3 regions of the Mesorhizobium sp. M0491 genome follow, and region 1 is predicted to be linked to each of the others. Evidence: riboswitches for the same ligand, from Rfam matches in the RefSeq annotation. Region 1 holds a riboswitch; each other region holds the start of a gene.

Region 1 (5,026 bases):
TGATGCCTGCATGAAGGAAAAGATCTCGCTCCCCACGGCCCGTCGCATCGCGCTTGCCGCCCAGGGGTTCCTCGATCCCCGCCCGACCGGTACGCCCGACCGCCGGCATTTTGCCCGCACCCTCTCCCGCACCGGCCTGCTGCAGATCGATTCCGTCAGCGCCGTGGTGCGCGCTCATTATATGCCGCTCTATTCGCGCCTTGGCCCCTACCCGTTCTCGCTGCTCGACAACGCGGCCGTGACGCGCAAGCGCACGGTTTTCGAATACTGGGCGCACGAGGCCTCCTTCCTGCCGGTCGAGACATACCCGCTGATGCGCTGGCGCATGCAGCGCGCCGAGCGCGGCGAGGAAATGTATCTGGGGCTCGCCAAATGGGGCCGCGAACACGCTGCCTATATCGAAGAGATCTACCGCCAGGTCGCCGAGCGCGGCCCGATCGCCGCTTCCGCGCTGGAGGGCCAGAAAGGCTCGGGCGGCTGGTGGGGCTGGAGCCATGCCAAGCACGCCTTCGAATGGCTGTTCTGGGCCGGGCGCATCACCACGGCGCACCGCCGCGGTTTCGAGCGCTTCTATGACCTGCCCGAACGCGTGCTGCCGCAGGCGGTCCTCGACCTGCCGGTGCCCACGCCCGAGGACGCGCACCGCGAATTGCTGCGCATTTCCGCCCGCGCCCACGGCGTGGGCACTTCAGGCGATTTGCGCGATTATTTCCGCCTGTCGCCGGCCGATATGAAAGGCCGATTGGAGGAACTGGTTGAAACGGGCGAGTTGCTGCCGGTGCGTGTCGAAGGCTGGGACAAGCCCGCCTATCTTCACAAAGACGCCCGTCTGCCCCGAAAGATCAAGGCCCGCGCCCTGCTGGCGCCGTTCGATCCGGTCGTCTTCGAGCGCTCGCGCACGGAGCGGCTGTTCGATTTCCATTACCGCATCGAGATCTACACGCCGGCCGACAAGCGGCAATACGGCTATTATGTCCTGCCGTTCCTGCTCGGCGACAGGATCGTGGCACGCGTCGACCTCAAGGCCGATCGCCCGGCCAGCATACTGCGCGTCCATGCGGCCTATGCGGAGCCCGGTGCACCGCCTGAAACCGCTGCAGAGCTGTTCGAGGAATTGAAGCAGATGCAGGGCTGGCTCGGTCTCGAACGCATCGAAGTGACGCCTGCCGGGGATTTGGGGCCGGCGCTGCTGAGCGTGATCAGCGACGGGCGCTCTTGACATCAGCCGTCGGCTGCAGCCGTTTGAGGGAGTTTTGTCGGCCTAGGTTCAATGATGGCATCGCAAGAGGTTCTCGACCTGATTCACGAAGCGTTGATTGCGCATGGGATCAGCGCCATCCGTGGACAGAACGATGTCAGGATTGAACTGGAAGACCTGCGCTTTGAAGCCCAAGTTTTCGACAAGGAGCCGTCAGGCTCGGGTCGCAGGCTTGTTCTCGAAATCTACGTCTTCTCACCGTTGCTAGGCACTCAGCCGGTCATCGAATCTTTTGTTGGACTGGGCGACACGCGTGAACAGGCGATTTTCCAAGCATTCGGAAAATTCCTGATCGGTGTATTTCATGTGCTGATCGAGGGCCTTGCGGAGCATGTTTGCGAGAACATGCAAGCCGAGATTGCATTCTGGCAACGGAATGATGCTGGCTGGAAGATCTACGGTGGACCTGTGATCACACAGGCTGCAGTGGAATGCACTCTCAACCGGACATATCCAGCGTTTTATGCCCGCTTGGAAAAACTGTTCACGGCTAAGGTTCGCCCTGGCAGTCATTTCATCCGGATATTCCTGGCGAGCTATGGCGGAGCACTGGTCGGCAACGAAATTCTCCTGGACAACGAAACTTGGCCGGAAGGTCAAGAGCTCCTCGTTGATCAGGACTGGCACCACGGCGACGGGTACCAGGCGCTGCGTCAGGTCATCCTTGCGTTGCCGGGAGATAACAATTGAGCCAACGTACACAGGCTAGCGGATAAACAATGGATATCAAAGCCAGGCTGACCCAAGAGGTGCAGGAGTGCCTCGATAGGATTTCGTCCTTTTCATGGGACGTACATGCGCAGGCAATCCGAAAACGCTACCCTGACCTGCTGGAGACACATTCGGCTTCAAAGTTGATGGCATTTACTTCGATGTGGGTGACGGCGCCGGATGGCTGGACCGGCAAGATGGAGATATCCTTCTGACGGCTTTCGTTACAGCTTTTCCTGATCCCAACAACGAAGATGGCATTCGCGAAGAGCGGTCAGTGGTAGTGAAGCGTCCCCGCCCCTGATTTCAGATTGCCCCTGCGTTGCGTTGACACCGCTGCCCGCAAAAGCCTAAATCCGGTTCAGATGGTCTCTTGCCCGCAACGGCAAGAGCTAAGAGGGAATGCGGTGCGGGGCAAAATCCCAAATCCGCGGCTGTCCCCGCAACTGTAAGCGAAGAGCCAAGGCCGAAAGCCACTGGGGAGTTCCCGGGAAGGCGGCTACCAAGGCGATGACCCGCGAGCCAGGAGACCTGCCGTCTGCGACTTTAGAATCCGATCGCCCGGCGGGTTTCCGGGCAAGGAGCCCGATCTTGGACCACGACAGCAGTTTTTCGGCTGGCACAGCGGATATTTCGTCCGGCCATGATGATGCCTTGGCCGGCGTCACCATCATCGTCTGCGCCTCCTGCCGCGATGAGACCGGCGCCGACGCTCATCCCCGCGCCGGCGAATTGCTGGCGGACGACACGCGCCGCGCCGCATCCGGCGACGACATCCGCATCCGCAGCGTCGAATGCCTCGGCAATTGCAAGCGCCGCCTCAGCGCCGCCATCCTGCGCGACGGGTGCTGGAGCTATGTCTTCGGCGACCTGACCACGACCAGCGGCGCCGACCTCGTGACAGGCGCCAAGCTCTTCGCCACCTCGAAGGACGGCCTGATTCCATGGCGCGGCCGCCCCGATAGCCTGAAGCGTGGCCTCGTTGCCCGCATCCCTCCCTTAGACCTGCTGAAGGATTGACCATGACTGCCCCAGATTCGCCTGCGAACCTCTCCCGCGTTCCCTGCACCGTCGTCACCGGCTTCCTCGGCGCCGGCAAGACGACGCTGGTCCGCCATCTCCTGGAAAACGCCGGCGGCAAGCGCATTGCCATCATTGTCAACGAATTCGGCGACATCGGCATCGATGGCGAGATCCTCAAGGGCTGCGGCATAGACACCTGCCCGGAGGAAAACATCGTCGAACTGGCCAATGGCTGCATCTGCTGCACCGTCGCCGACGATTTCGTGCCGGCGCTCGACAAGATCCTCGCGCTGACGCCGAGGGTCGACCACATCCTGATCGAAACCTCGGGCCTGGCGCTGCCCAAGCCGCTGGTCCAGGCCTTCCAGTGGCCGAGCGTGAAGAGCCGCGTCACAGTCGATGGCGTCATCGCCGTGGTCGACGGCCCGGCGCTGGCCGAAGGCCGCGTCGCCAACGACATGGACGCCTTGCAGGCGCAGCGCGCCGGGGACGAGACGCTCGACCATGACGATCCGGTGGAAGAAGTGTTCGAGGATCAGATCGCCTGCGCCGACCTGATCATCCTGTCGAAGAGCGACCTGATGGACGCCGCCGGCACCGCCCGCGCCAACGCCATCATCAACGAACATTCCGCCCGCGCGGTGAAGATCGTGCCGACGTCGCATGGCAAGGTCGATCCCTCCGTGCTACTCGGGCTCGGTCTCGCCGTCGAGGACGACATCGAAAACCGCAAGTCCCACCATGACGGCGCATTCGACCATGAGCATGACGACTTCGACACCTTCATCGTCGACATTGCCTCGATCGCCAATCCGGACGAGTTGGCAAAGCGCGTCGCCACCGTCGCCGAAGAAGAGAACGTGCTGCGCGTAAAAGGCTTCGTCGAGGTCGGCGGCAAGCCCATGCGGCTCTTGCTGCAGGCCGTCGGGCCGCGCGTCAATCATTACTATGACCGCGCCTGGACCGCGCAGGACGACCGCCGCTCGCGTCTCGTCGTCATCGGCCTGAAGGGGCTGAACCGCCCGGCGATCGAGCGTATACTCGCCGGCTGATCTCGGACACGGGTTGCGATGCACATCCTCACCACGACATCCGCCTCGCTCGACGACCTCGCCGAGCCGGTCGATCTGCGGCAGACGCCGGCGGATATCGTGGCCCTGTCCTTCACCGACAGCGACCTCGCCGGACTGGCGGCAGCCTGGAAGGCCGATGCCGGCCGCCTGCCCTCGATGCGGCTGGCTGCCCTGCGTGACCTGCGCCATCCCATGTCCGTCGACCTCTGGGTCGACAGCGTCACCCGCCACGCCAAGGTCATCCTCGTGCGCCTCCTCGGCGGCTACGACTGGTGGCGCTACGGCTGCGACCAGCTTGCCTCGACCGCTCGCGCACACGGCATAAAGCTGGCGCTGCTGCCCGGCGAATGCCGCGACGAGGATCTGCGCCTGATCGAAGCCTCGACGCTGCCGCGCCAGGAGCTCGATGGCCTGCTCGACTATTTCCGCGAGGGCGGCCCGGCGAATATGAGCGCGCTGGTGCGGAGGCTGGCGCGACTGGCTGGATCGGATGCGGACGTAGCAGAGCCGGTTCCAGTGCCGAAAGCCGGGTTTTATGAGCCAGGACTTGGGGTCGTTGGTGATCCTTCACACCCCCCTCTGTCCTGCCGGACATCTCCCCCGCAAGGGGGGAGATCGGACTTCATCAAAGCCGGCTCTTTTCCCGTTTCATTAGAAGCTGACGCGTCCGCAACCTCGACAATTGGCGAAATCTCCAATGACAGCGCAATCTCCCCCCTTGCGGGGGAGATGTCCGGCAGGACAGAGGGGGGTGTGAAGGAACTCGACGCTGACAACGTCAACGCTCCTATCATCCCCATCCTGTTCTATCGCTCGATGCTATTGGCCGCCGATGTCGCGCCCATCGATGCGCTTTTCGAAGCGCTCCGCCAGCGCGGCATCAAGCCGGTTCCCATCTTCGTCTCCAGCCTCAAGGACCCCGCATCCCTGGCCTTCGTGGAAACAGCACTCGCCTCGCTGA
Region 2 (5,026 bases), on a different contig from region 1:
CGAGAACCTAGTGGGCGGCTCAGTTGGCCTGCTTTACCGCCGGCCAGCCGAGGGGCTCCTCGACCTCGTGGATGGGATCGACGACGATGAGATCGGCGAGATCATCATGGATATCGACCTTGAGGGGCTCTCTGGCAGCGGCGAGCTGAGCCAGAAATTCGCTGGAAACCGGTCTTGCCACGCCATCGGTTACGGCCGCCAGCAAGCCGAATTCGAGCAATTGTGAAACAAAGCCGTCAATCGCGGCGGCATCGAGGGCGCCAATTCCGGTCGCGGCGCCGACCAGTTCGGAGGCAGGCACGCCGGACGACAGTGCATCCCAAAGCCTGCTGCCTGAATCAGAAAAGCCGAAATATTTGCCCGTGGTCAGGTCAAGAACGACGGCTTCGCCGTCGAAGGATTCAAAGACGATATCCTTGCTGGCAATGGCATAGATGCCGGATTGTCGCATATTTGCTCCCCCGCCGAGCAGGCCGCGGAGATGATCTTCGGGCCTTACGGTCAACCCCACCGTTGCAGGCGTCTAACCATTTGCAGGGTTTTTGGCAAGATGGCGCAGGCTCCGGGCGAGCGCAGCCGGTCACGCTTCGATTTCAAGCGCCGAAAGCGGCTTCGAGCAACAGGCGAGGATAAAGCCGTCCTCGATTTCGTGATCGAGGATGCCGCCATTGTGACTCATCTCGACGTCGCCCGCGACCTTCCTCACCTTGCAGGTGCCGCACAGGCCGAACTCGCAGGCGGCGGGAATCCGCACCCCAGAGGCGCGTGCCGTCTGCAGCACGGTCTGGCCGGCGACGCATTCGGCATCGACATCGGAAAGCGAGAACCGGATTGGTGTCACGGCCTCGACTGCAGCAGCGGCGCCGTCTTCCGCCGGCGGCGAGAACGGCGCCGGGATCTCCTCCACGGCAGGCGCCGCGAAGCTTTCCTGATGGTATTTCGCCATGTCGAAGCCGGCGGCTTCCAGCATGCCGCGCACGGCGCGCATGAAGGGATCGGGGCCGCAGCAGAAGATCTCGCGCTCGCGGAAATCGGGCGCCAGCAATGGCAGCCGGATCGCGTCGATGCGGCCCATATGGCCGAACCAGCCCTCGCGGCTCGACCGCTCCTCGATCATGAAGCCGAGCGACAGGCCGGGCATGCGGCTGCCGAGCAGCTCGAGTTCCTTGCGGAAAATGATCTCTTCCGGGCGGCGCGCGCAGTTGACGAAGCCGACATCGGTCCATGGCGCGCAGTCGTTCAGCCAGCGCAGCATCGACATCATCGGCGTCACGCCGGAGCCGGCCGAAATGAACAGATATTTGGCCGCCGGGTGGCTGTGCAGCGAGAAGTCGCCGGTCGGCCCATAGGCCTTGACGTGCGAACCGGGCGTCAGATGGTCGAACATCCAGCGCGTACCGGTGCTGCCCGCCTGCGCCTTGACCGTCACCGCGATCGAGAACGGCCGCGACGGCGAGGACGACAGCGTGTAGGTGCGCATCAGCGGCCCGTCCGATGTCGGCAATTCCAGCGTCACGAACTGGCCCGGTTTGTAGCGGAACCAGGTCTGGTTGTCGGAGCGGAAGGTGAAGGTCTTCACGTCAGGCGCTTCGTCACTGACGCCGATCACTTCCAGCACCTGCAGCCTGTCGTTCCAGGGCGTCATCTGGTCGAGATGGCGATAGAGGCCAAGGTCCGTCATCGCATTCATCCTCTTGTCCCCTGGGCTAGGCGACGCTGCGCAGGGCCGGCCGGTCGCCTTCTGCAAGGCGCGGTCCGATGAACGACGCGTACCACTCGACGAACTGGATCACGCCGCCCTCATGCAGCTCCGAATAGGGGCCTGGTTCGTAGGCCGGCGACAAGATGCCGAAGGCGTTTTCCTCGACGATGCGACGGTCCTGGTCGTTGGTCTCGGTCCAGACATGGGTGAGCTCAGCGAGATCGTAGTCGACGCCTTCGACCGCATCCTTGTGGACGAGCCATTTTGTCGTCACCGCGGTTTCCGTGGCACTGATCGGCAGCACGCGGAAGGTGACGGCATGGTCGCCGAGGATATGGTTCCAGGTTGTCGGATAATGATAAAGCAGCAAGGAGCCGATGCGGTCGGTTGAAACGCTGTCGGACAGGTTCTTCTGGACCGCCCGTTTTCCCGTCATGGTGTAGCTGACGGCATCGCGCAGCAGCGGCGCGCGGGTGGCGCGGTACTGCCCTGCCGGATCGATGCGGAATTTGCTCGGCAGGCCTGATGCCTCGCATTTGGCCCAGTGCGCGACCATTTCAGGGTCGCTGTCGGCGCCGTTGACGCCGGTCACGGTCGGAGCCTCGGGGAAGGTCTTGCACAGCTCAGGATGATTGGCGGCGCAGTGATAGCACTCGCGGTTGTTTTCCCAGACCAGCTTCCAGTTGCCCTTCTCGACGATCGTGCTCTCGAAGGCGATCTTTGCTTCACGCAACCGGTGCGGCAAAAGATAGGGTTCGATCATCGCCCGCATCGGCGCGAAATCCGCCGGCTCCTTGGCCAGACAGATGAAGATGTAGCCGCCGACGCTCTCGCAGGCGACCGGCTTCAGGCTTAAATCACTCTTGTCGAAACCGTCGGCCATCTGGCGGGCAAACAGCAGGCGGCCGTCCAGCTCATAGGTCCACTGGTGATAGGGGCAGACGAGCTTTGCCGCCGTGCCCTTCTCCGTGTTGCATACACGGCTGCCGCGATGGCGGCAGGAATTGTGGAAGGCGTTGATCTTGCCGTGCTGGTCGCGGACAAGGACCACCGGATAGTCGCCGATCTGCACGGTGATGTAGCTGCCCGGCTTCGGCAGTTCGCAATCATGGCCGATGAACAGCCAGTCGCGATACCAGATCAGCTCCATGTCGAGCTTGAAGTAGTCCGGATCGGTGTAGAAGGGCTGCTCCAGCGAAAAGCCTTGCCGGCGCCCCTTCAGGAGCCTCAGCATGTCGTTGCGGGTATCCATGTCCTGTCCTCGTTTCTAAGGACTGAACTGGTGGTGATGGAGGAAGGATTGAAACGCAGGCCGGCTAGGTGCCAGACATGCGCTATCCACCTCTTGACCGCCCACCGCGATCAGTCGAGTCTAACAATCTCGGGCTGGTTTCCGGGCTCTGGAGTTGTCCTTGCGGACCATCGCGACACCTTCCCAGGCAGTTGCCCAGTGGTCTCCCGTTGCGACTTGAACTCCACCACCGTTGCGGGGGCAGCGCCGGATTCTGACCGGCTTCCCAATTCTCCGCCTCGTCGTCACGAAGCGGCACCTGAGATGGTATGATCTAACCACGATCGGGGGCGCGCCGTCGGCATGAAAACGACATCGTATCCATGCGGCGCGACACGGCCTGCGAACGTTCCCGCAGACCGTCGCGGGCTGAAATCCACCTCCCGGATGACCATTTTGCCGGCTGCGATATCCCCGAATCGGACCCCTTGGCGGGGTCAAAAAAGGTTAACGGTTTCGAAAAGTGACTATTAGCTCGATCTAAAATCGAACCGAACGGTTCGTTTCTGTTGACGGTGCGTGCAGGAGGGTGTGAACGCTGGGCCTCTGAAACAGTCAGTGATCCATCCAGCGGTTACACTTAACATGCTGATTTAAAGAAGAAAAATATACCCGTAGATTCCCTTGGCACAATTTCAAGGTGTGGATTCATGGTCCACACGGAACAACTTCGTGATTGGAAAAGGCGGGGTTGCCCTCCCACATCGGGGCTGTCCGAACGACGCGATTTCATTTCCAAGACACGCCGCTAGACGGACGGAAAAAGACGATACTGGAGTACAAAAATGAAAAAGATCATTCTCACTGCCGCAGCCCTTCTGGCCATTTCCGGCAGCGCCTTCGCTGGTAGCGACCACTACGGTTCGAACGCCGCGGCAGCCACTGCTGTCGACAGCTCGTACACCGCTTCGACCAAGAAGTCGGAACCGGCTGCTCAGGCGCCTGCCCAGGGTGCTGACCGCAACCTCTTCGGCAACAACTAACAGCCGATTCCCAGTCGACGGCGGGCTCGCCCGCCGCCCTGGCGAAATTCAGACATTCAGGAGTATTTAAGATGAACAAGATCCTCATTGCTGCCGCCGCCGTTCTGGCCATCTCCGGCAGCGCTTTCGCCGGCAGCGACAACTACGGTTCGAACGGCTCTAACCAGCCTGCCGCCGCAGTGGACCAGTCGTACACGGCTTCCACCAAGACCTCGGAACCGGCTGCCCAGACGCCCGCTCAGGGCAGCGACCGTAACCTCTTCGGTCGCTAACAGCCAATTTCGCAAGCGACGGCAGCTGTGTCTGCCGTCCTGGCGAAATCCAGAATTCAGGAGATTAAAATGAACAAGATCCTTATTGCTGCCGCCGCCGTTCTGGCCATCACCGGCAGCGCGTTCGCCGGCAGCGACAACTTTGGCTCCAATGGCGCCAATCAGCCTGCGGTTACTTCGGTTGACAGCGCGCATACGAGCTCGGTCCGCAACAGCGGTGGCCTCGTCGAGAAGCTGCTCAATTCGTCGGGCGACGTGGAGAAGTCCGCCCCTCAGGGCAGCGACCGGAATCTCTTCGGCCGTTAACAGCCGAAGCTGATCTTCTACAAAAGAGCGGCGGGCCTAGCCCGCCGCTCTTTTTGCGTCCAAGACGCGGTCCTGCCTCAGGCCGCCTTCGCTTCAGCCTCATGAAGGGCAAACGACCGTCCGTCAGCGTCGAAGATATGCAGGTCCTCGCCATTGGCGCTCAGCCGCAACGTCGAACCACGCTTGACCTCGACATTGCCGGGCAGCTTGGTCACCAGCGGCAGGTCGGCGCGACCGATGTCGACATAGACCAGCTGAACCTCGCCGAGCTGCTCGAGATAGTCGACCGTCCCCTCGAACAGATAGTCCGCGCCGCTGGCGATGATCAGGTCCTCCGGCCGCACGCCAAAGCTCACCGCAGCACCCTTCGCCGAAGCCGGCGTTGCGATCGGCACGGTTGCCTTGCGTCCGCCGACATGGCTGACGACGGTCGGATTGCCTGACTTGTCGATGGTCGCGGGCAGGATGTTCA
Region 3 (5,026 bases), on a different contig from region 1:
CGCGACCTCAAGACCTGCGGCGACCTTGGCTCGCTGGCGGCCGGACTGGTGATCCAGCAGATCGGCCCAAGGCCAAGGCAGAATTTGCGCCGCGAGGCGGAACGGGCTGGGTTGCTGTAGATGCGCGGGCAACTAACCAGCCGCCCTACTGACGCGATCATCGCAGTGGCGGAACTGTGTCAAAGCTCGCTGATAGCGACAGCCATTCGCTTCGGAGAACTGACCGATTCTGCTGCCGTGAAGCTCGCTGGAAGAGCGGTGCAAGGCGGGCTTGCCTTGACGGCATTCACCGTCATCGAGATCGCCACCGGCATTTTCCAGAAGCTCAGCTTGGGGAAGGCCAGTAAGGTTCCTGAGGTAACGGAGAACTCGCGGCGTCTGTCGGAGCACTTGACTTGCGATCACGTCCCACGATGCCGAATGCGGGCAGACTGGTTCGCCATTGGTATGGGACCAGCGGAATTGGCAGCAGGGCTTCATCTTCGAAGTCGAGCCGCAACGTGTCTCGCTCTTGCAAATCGCAACTCCCTCACGTGGCGACATCCAAGCGTACAGCGAATATCGGCGCGACGTCGAAAGACTCGTCAATCAAGTCAACAACCGGCATGGCACGGACGAGTGGATGCCGATTATCTATGAGAACAGGTCGTTCACCCAAGCTGAGATAGCGGGTCTTTACAGAGCCGCGCGTGTTTGCGTTGTGACGCCGTTGCGCGATGGCATGAATCTTGTGGCGAAAGAATACATTGCTGCACAAGATCCGAGCGACCCTGGCGTTCTGGTGTTATCGAAGTTTGCCGGCGCGGCCGAAGACTTCGGCGAGGACGCCCTGCTGGTAAATCCGAGGCTCTCCGACGAGATAGCTACCGCGATCTCAAGAGCGGCCAGCATGCCGCGCGAGAACGCATCCAACGCGGCGGAGGATGATGGACAGACTTGAAGCGTATACGATCCACCATTGGTCAGCGGACTTCGTTCGGCAACTGGACAGCAGCCGGGTTACGGTCCCTGCGGATCACTTCCACTATGTTGGCTTGGGCTGGATCAGCGAGGCCCAAATGCCTTCGTATCGGACCGAGCCAGAATTGCACACCGCGCTGACGCGTGCACTGGATAAAAACTGGGTCCTGCCGATCGTATGATGCAGAATATGAAGCACGCGAGCTTTGCCTGCATTTGCGCATCCCTCAATGCCGAGCGCTTGGAGAGAGAGATACTTATCCTGACCGCCTGAATGCGGCTTAAGCGGCTTATCGGGACCACAGTCGGGCTTTGCATCAGACCCTTGAGCCAGGCTCCAGTCAGTGTGGTCTCTTGCCGCCGAGCGGAGTCATCACGATTGCCTAGTCACCCGTGATGACGACTGGCGTGCCAATTCCCCTCGGACCACGGTTTGGCGCTCACTCCGAGAAAACCGCTTCTACCACGCACGCACGGCTTGCGGCCGCATCGTTAAACATCGCCACCAATGCGATCTTCTGCATTCTAATGACGTTGTCACGCGCTTGAAGTCTTGTCCGAAATCCTTCATCGGCGACCTGCGAGGTATGTCGCAGCCCGACAGGGATCCATTAGTTGGACAATGGTGGCAGCGGAGCAGCGCCGCCAATGGGCGACTGAATATTTCACAATGTTAGACAAGCGTAAAAGCGAAATCACATAACGACATAAACATTTCGTTATGCGTCATTGACAAAAGAGCGGACTGCTGTGATTGTCTGCGTGTCGTGGTTCTCGCGTGCGGCGCTGCCGCAGCGGAGCTAAGAGGGAAGCCGGTGCAATGCCGGCGCTGCCCCCGCAACTGTTAGCGGCGAGCCAACCCCACTCATGTCACTGAGGCGAATACCCTCAGGAAGACGGGTAGAGGCTATGACCCCGCGAGCCAGGAGACCTGCCACGGCGAATTACGTCCACGGGCGGGGTGTCTCGGTGGCCGCTGCAAGCCGGCGTTCGTGCCGGCCTGCTAGCGCCTTCCTTGTCATCGGCGCCCCAACCATCGGGGTATGACATGACTGACTCTCAGGAAATTCCTGTAGCAACGCTCGGCGTGCCGCGCTTCGGTCGTCGGCGAGAACTGAAATTCGCGCTTGAAAGCTACTGGTCCGGAACATCGTCCGCTGGCGACCTTCTCACGACGTCGAAGGCGCTCCGTGCCGCTAGCTGGGAAGAGCAGCGCGATCGCGGCGTGTCGAAAATCCCGTCGAACGACTTCTCGCTTTACGACCATGTGCTCGACACCGCAGCCATGGTCGGGGCCGTTCCATCCCGTTACGGCTGGAATAGCGGCGAGGTCCCACTTGACATCTACTTCGCAATGGCGCGCGGCAACCAGGGTCAGACGGAGGATTGTGGACACGCTGGTCACCAGGAGGAGGCTCATGGACCTGGTGTAACCGCGATGGAAATGACCAAGTGGTTTGACACCAACTACCACTACATTGTGCCGGAACTCGATGATGATCAGACGTTCGCCCTCTCGTCATCGAAGCCGGTCGATTACTTCCTCGAGGCTAAAGCTCTCGGCATTCACACACGCCCAGTCATCCTTGGACCCATCACCTTCCTCAAGCTGGCGAAATCGCCTGCCGAGGGGTTCGGTCCCATCGCGCTCCTACCGCGGCTGCTGCCCGTTTACGAGCAAGTCCTGCAGAAGCTGAAGCTGTCGGGAGCCGACTGGGTGCAGATCGATGAGCCAGCGCTTGTCCTCGATCTGAACCCGAACGAACGAGCTGCGTTCGAATTCGCCTATGGCCAGCTGTCGAAAGCCGCGCCCGAGCTGAAGATCATGCTGGCTACGTATTTCGGGTCGCTGGGAGACAATCTCGAAACCGCGGTTTCTCTGCCCCTGGCCGGGCTGCATATTGATCTCGTGCGCGCTCCCGAGCAGCTGGAAACGGTGGGTCGGCTCGCTCCGAAGGATCTGGTGCTCTCGCTTGGCTTGATCGATGGCCGCAACGTCTGGCGTGCGAACCTGCCCGCCATTCTCGACCGCATCAAACCGATCGTCGCCGGCTGGCCCTTGGACCGCGTCGAGATCGCGCCTTCTTGCTCGATGCTGCATGTGCCGATTGATCTGCGCATGGAGACGGAACTCGACGCCGACATCAGGTCGTGGCTCGCCTTCGCGGCCCAGAAGACCGACGAGCTGGTCTTGCTGGCCCGGGCCCTGTCCCAAGGCAGGGATGCGGTGGCAGGCGCGTTGAAAGCGTCTGCCGAGGCTGCCGCCACGCGCGTGACATCCACGAGGATCCATGACCCGCTTGTTCAGGGGCGGATCGCTAGCATTGAGGACAGCGCGAAGCGACGAGAGAGCGCTTTTGGCGAGCGCTCCAGAGTCCAAGCCGGCTCACTCGGGCTGCCGCCGTTCCCGACGACGACCATCGGGTCCTTCCCGCAGACGCCGCAGGTACGCAAGGCGCGGGCCGCTCATGCGAAGGGTCAGCTGAGCTATGTCGACTATGAGACGTTCCTGAAGAAGGAGATCGAGGCTGCAATTCGCTGGCAGGAAGAGATCGGGCTGGACGTGCTGGTGCACGGTGAGTTCGAGCGAAACGACATGGTACAGCATTTCGGCGAGCAGTTGTCCGGCTTCGCGCTCACCCAGCATGCCTGGGTACAAAGCTATGGGTCGCGCTACGTGCGTCCCCCCATCATTTTCGGCGACGTATCGAGGCGCAATCCGATGACAGTGCGCTGGTGGCAATTCGCCCAGTCGCTTACGGAAAAGCCCGTGAAGGGAATGCTCACAGGCCCAGTCACCATTCTCAACTGGTCTTTTGTTCGCGACGACGTACCCCGCTCCGAAGCCTGCCGCCAGATCGCGCTCGCCATCCGCGACGAAGTGACGGATCTCGAAAGATCCGGCGCAAGGATGGTCCAGATCGATGAGGCCGCGTTTCGCGAAGGATTGCCACTGCGCCAATCTGACTGGAAAGTCTATCTCGACTGGGCTGTCGAATGTTTCCGGATCGCTTCAACGGGTGTAAAGGACGCGACTCAAATTCATACCCACATGTGCTATTCGGAGTTCAACGAGATCATTCACGCGATTGCTGGAATGGATGCGGATGTCATTTCGATTGAGACGTCGCGCTCGAAGATGGAACTGTTGGACGCCTTCACGAGCTCCAAATTTCCGAACGAAATCGGTCCCGGCGTCTATGATATTCACTCACCACGCGTCCCGGAAGTCGGCGAGATTTCGGACTTAGTCATGCTTGCCCGCGAGCGACTGTCCGACGGCCAACTGTGGATAAACCCGGACTGTGGCCTCAAAACACGCAAATGGGAGGAGGTCCGCCCTGCCCTCATGAACATGGTCGCTGCGGCGCGCGCGCTCCGGCAGAAAGTGCAGGCGTGAGGCTTCTCTTCCTCACCGTGTGGGGAGTTGCCGGCTGGCGGACGTCGGCCGGGAATATGCCAACCCGATCACACTCTTGGAATAAGCCACTCGGCGAAAATGTGCAATTTTCCTTCGGCACGTGTCCTCATCGCGCAGAAATATAAATGTGACACTACGCTATAGTATTGGTCCTTGGGAACATACAGGCCCCGCGCCTCGAACAAATCGTACACACGTCGTTTCTCAAAGTAGACTGCTTGGCACGTTCGCTCAGGCGGCGACAATATATGGTGCTGCGCGTCTGTCCGCTTCCCCAGCTGATTCGCGCAGACTACGGGCGAAGTGGCAGGTTTCGGGTATTGCTAGCCTCCCGCCAATTCGGAGATGGATGTGGCAATTCGTGTGGCACAAGTAAAAGCCGCAATCATTTTCGATTACGACGTCCGCAGCCAGTTGGCCCTTTATTTTCCTGAGATCTGCGTTACAGGCCGGGGCGTTGTCGCCGTTTCGGAGGGTAAGATGGGATAGGCGACCTCGGGTGCCTCTCCGGTCAGCGAGTTGAGGAAGGCAACAAGCAGGTCAACTTCTTCGTCCGCCAGTACTACGCCAAGCTGGGTGGTCCCCATGATGGCGACGGCCTGTTTCAGATCCCAAACCTTGCCCGAATGAAAGTATGGCGCGGTG

Evidence for each region. Region 1 has a riboswitch for cobalamin ahead of NKI69_RS30540 (DUF1636 family protein). Riboswitches for the same ligand answer to the same signal wherever they lie in the genome.
Region 2: another riboswitch for cobalamin. It lies ahead of NKI69_RS22200 (aromatic ring-hydroxylating oxygenase subunit alpha); the one in region 1 lies ahead of NKI69_RS30540 (DUF1636 family protein).
Region 3: another riboswitch for cobalamin. It lies ahead of metE (5-methyltetrahydropteroyltriglutamate--homocysteine S-methyltransferase); the one in region 1 lies ahead of NKI69_RS30540 (DUF1636 family protein).

Annotation. Positions count from the first base shown of each region.
Region 1 is NZ_JAMYRE010000033.1:33,297-38,322, forward strand. Features, by position in the region: gene NKI69_RS30525 (winged helix-turn-helix domain-containing protein) at 11-1,219, shown strand; gene NKI69_RS30530 (DUF6348 family protein) at 1,271-1,948, shown strand; gene NKI69_RS30535 (hypothetical protein) at 1,978-2,184, shown strand; cobalamin riboswitch at 2,319-2,522, shown strand; gene NKI69_RS30540 (DUF1636 family protein) at 2,561-2,989, shown strand; gene cobW (cobalamin biosynthesis protein CobW) at 2,992-4,044, shown strand; gene NKI69_RS30550 (cobaltochelatase subunit CobN) at 4,063-5,026, shown strand, end outside.
Region 2 is NZ_JAMYRE010000017.1:74,788-79,813, reverse strand. Features, by position in the region: gene NKI69_RS22210 (PqqD family protein) at 20-451, opposite strand; gene NKI69_RS22205 (FAD-binding oxidoreductase) at 581-1,681, opposite strand; gene NKI69_RS22200 (aromatic ring-hydroxylating oxygenase subunit alpha) at 1,707-2,954, opposite strand; cobalamin riboswitch at 3,070-3,271, opposite strand; gene NKI69_RS22195 (DUF680 domain-containing protein) at 3,779-3,976, shown strand; gene NKI69_RS22190 (DUF680 domain-containing protein) at 4,048-4,248, shown strand; gene NKI69_RS22185 (DUF680 domain-containing protein) at 4,318-4,554, shown strand; gene NKI69_RS22180 (ABC transporter ATP-binding protein) at 4,632-5,026, opposite strand, start outside.
Region 3 is NZ_JAMYRE010000004.1:275,046-280,071, reverse strand. Features, by position in the region: gene NKI69_RS06980 (adenosine kinase) at 1-120, shown strand, start outside; gene NKI69_RS06975 (trehalose-6-phosphate synthase) at 443-940, shown strand; cobalamin riboswitch at 1,712-1,913, shown strand; gene metE (5-methyltetrahydropteroyltriglutamate--homocysteine S-methyltransferase) at 2,009-4,360, shown strand; gene NKI69_RS06965 (cytochrome-c peroxidase) at 4,804-5,026, opposite strand, start outside.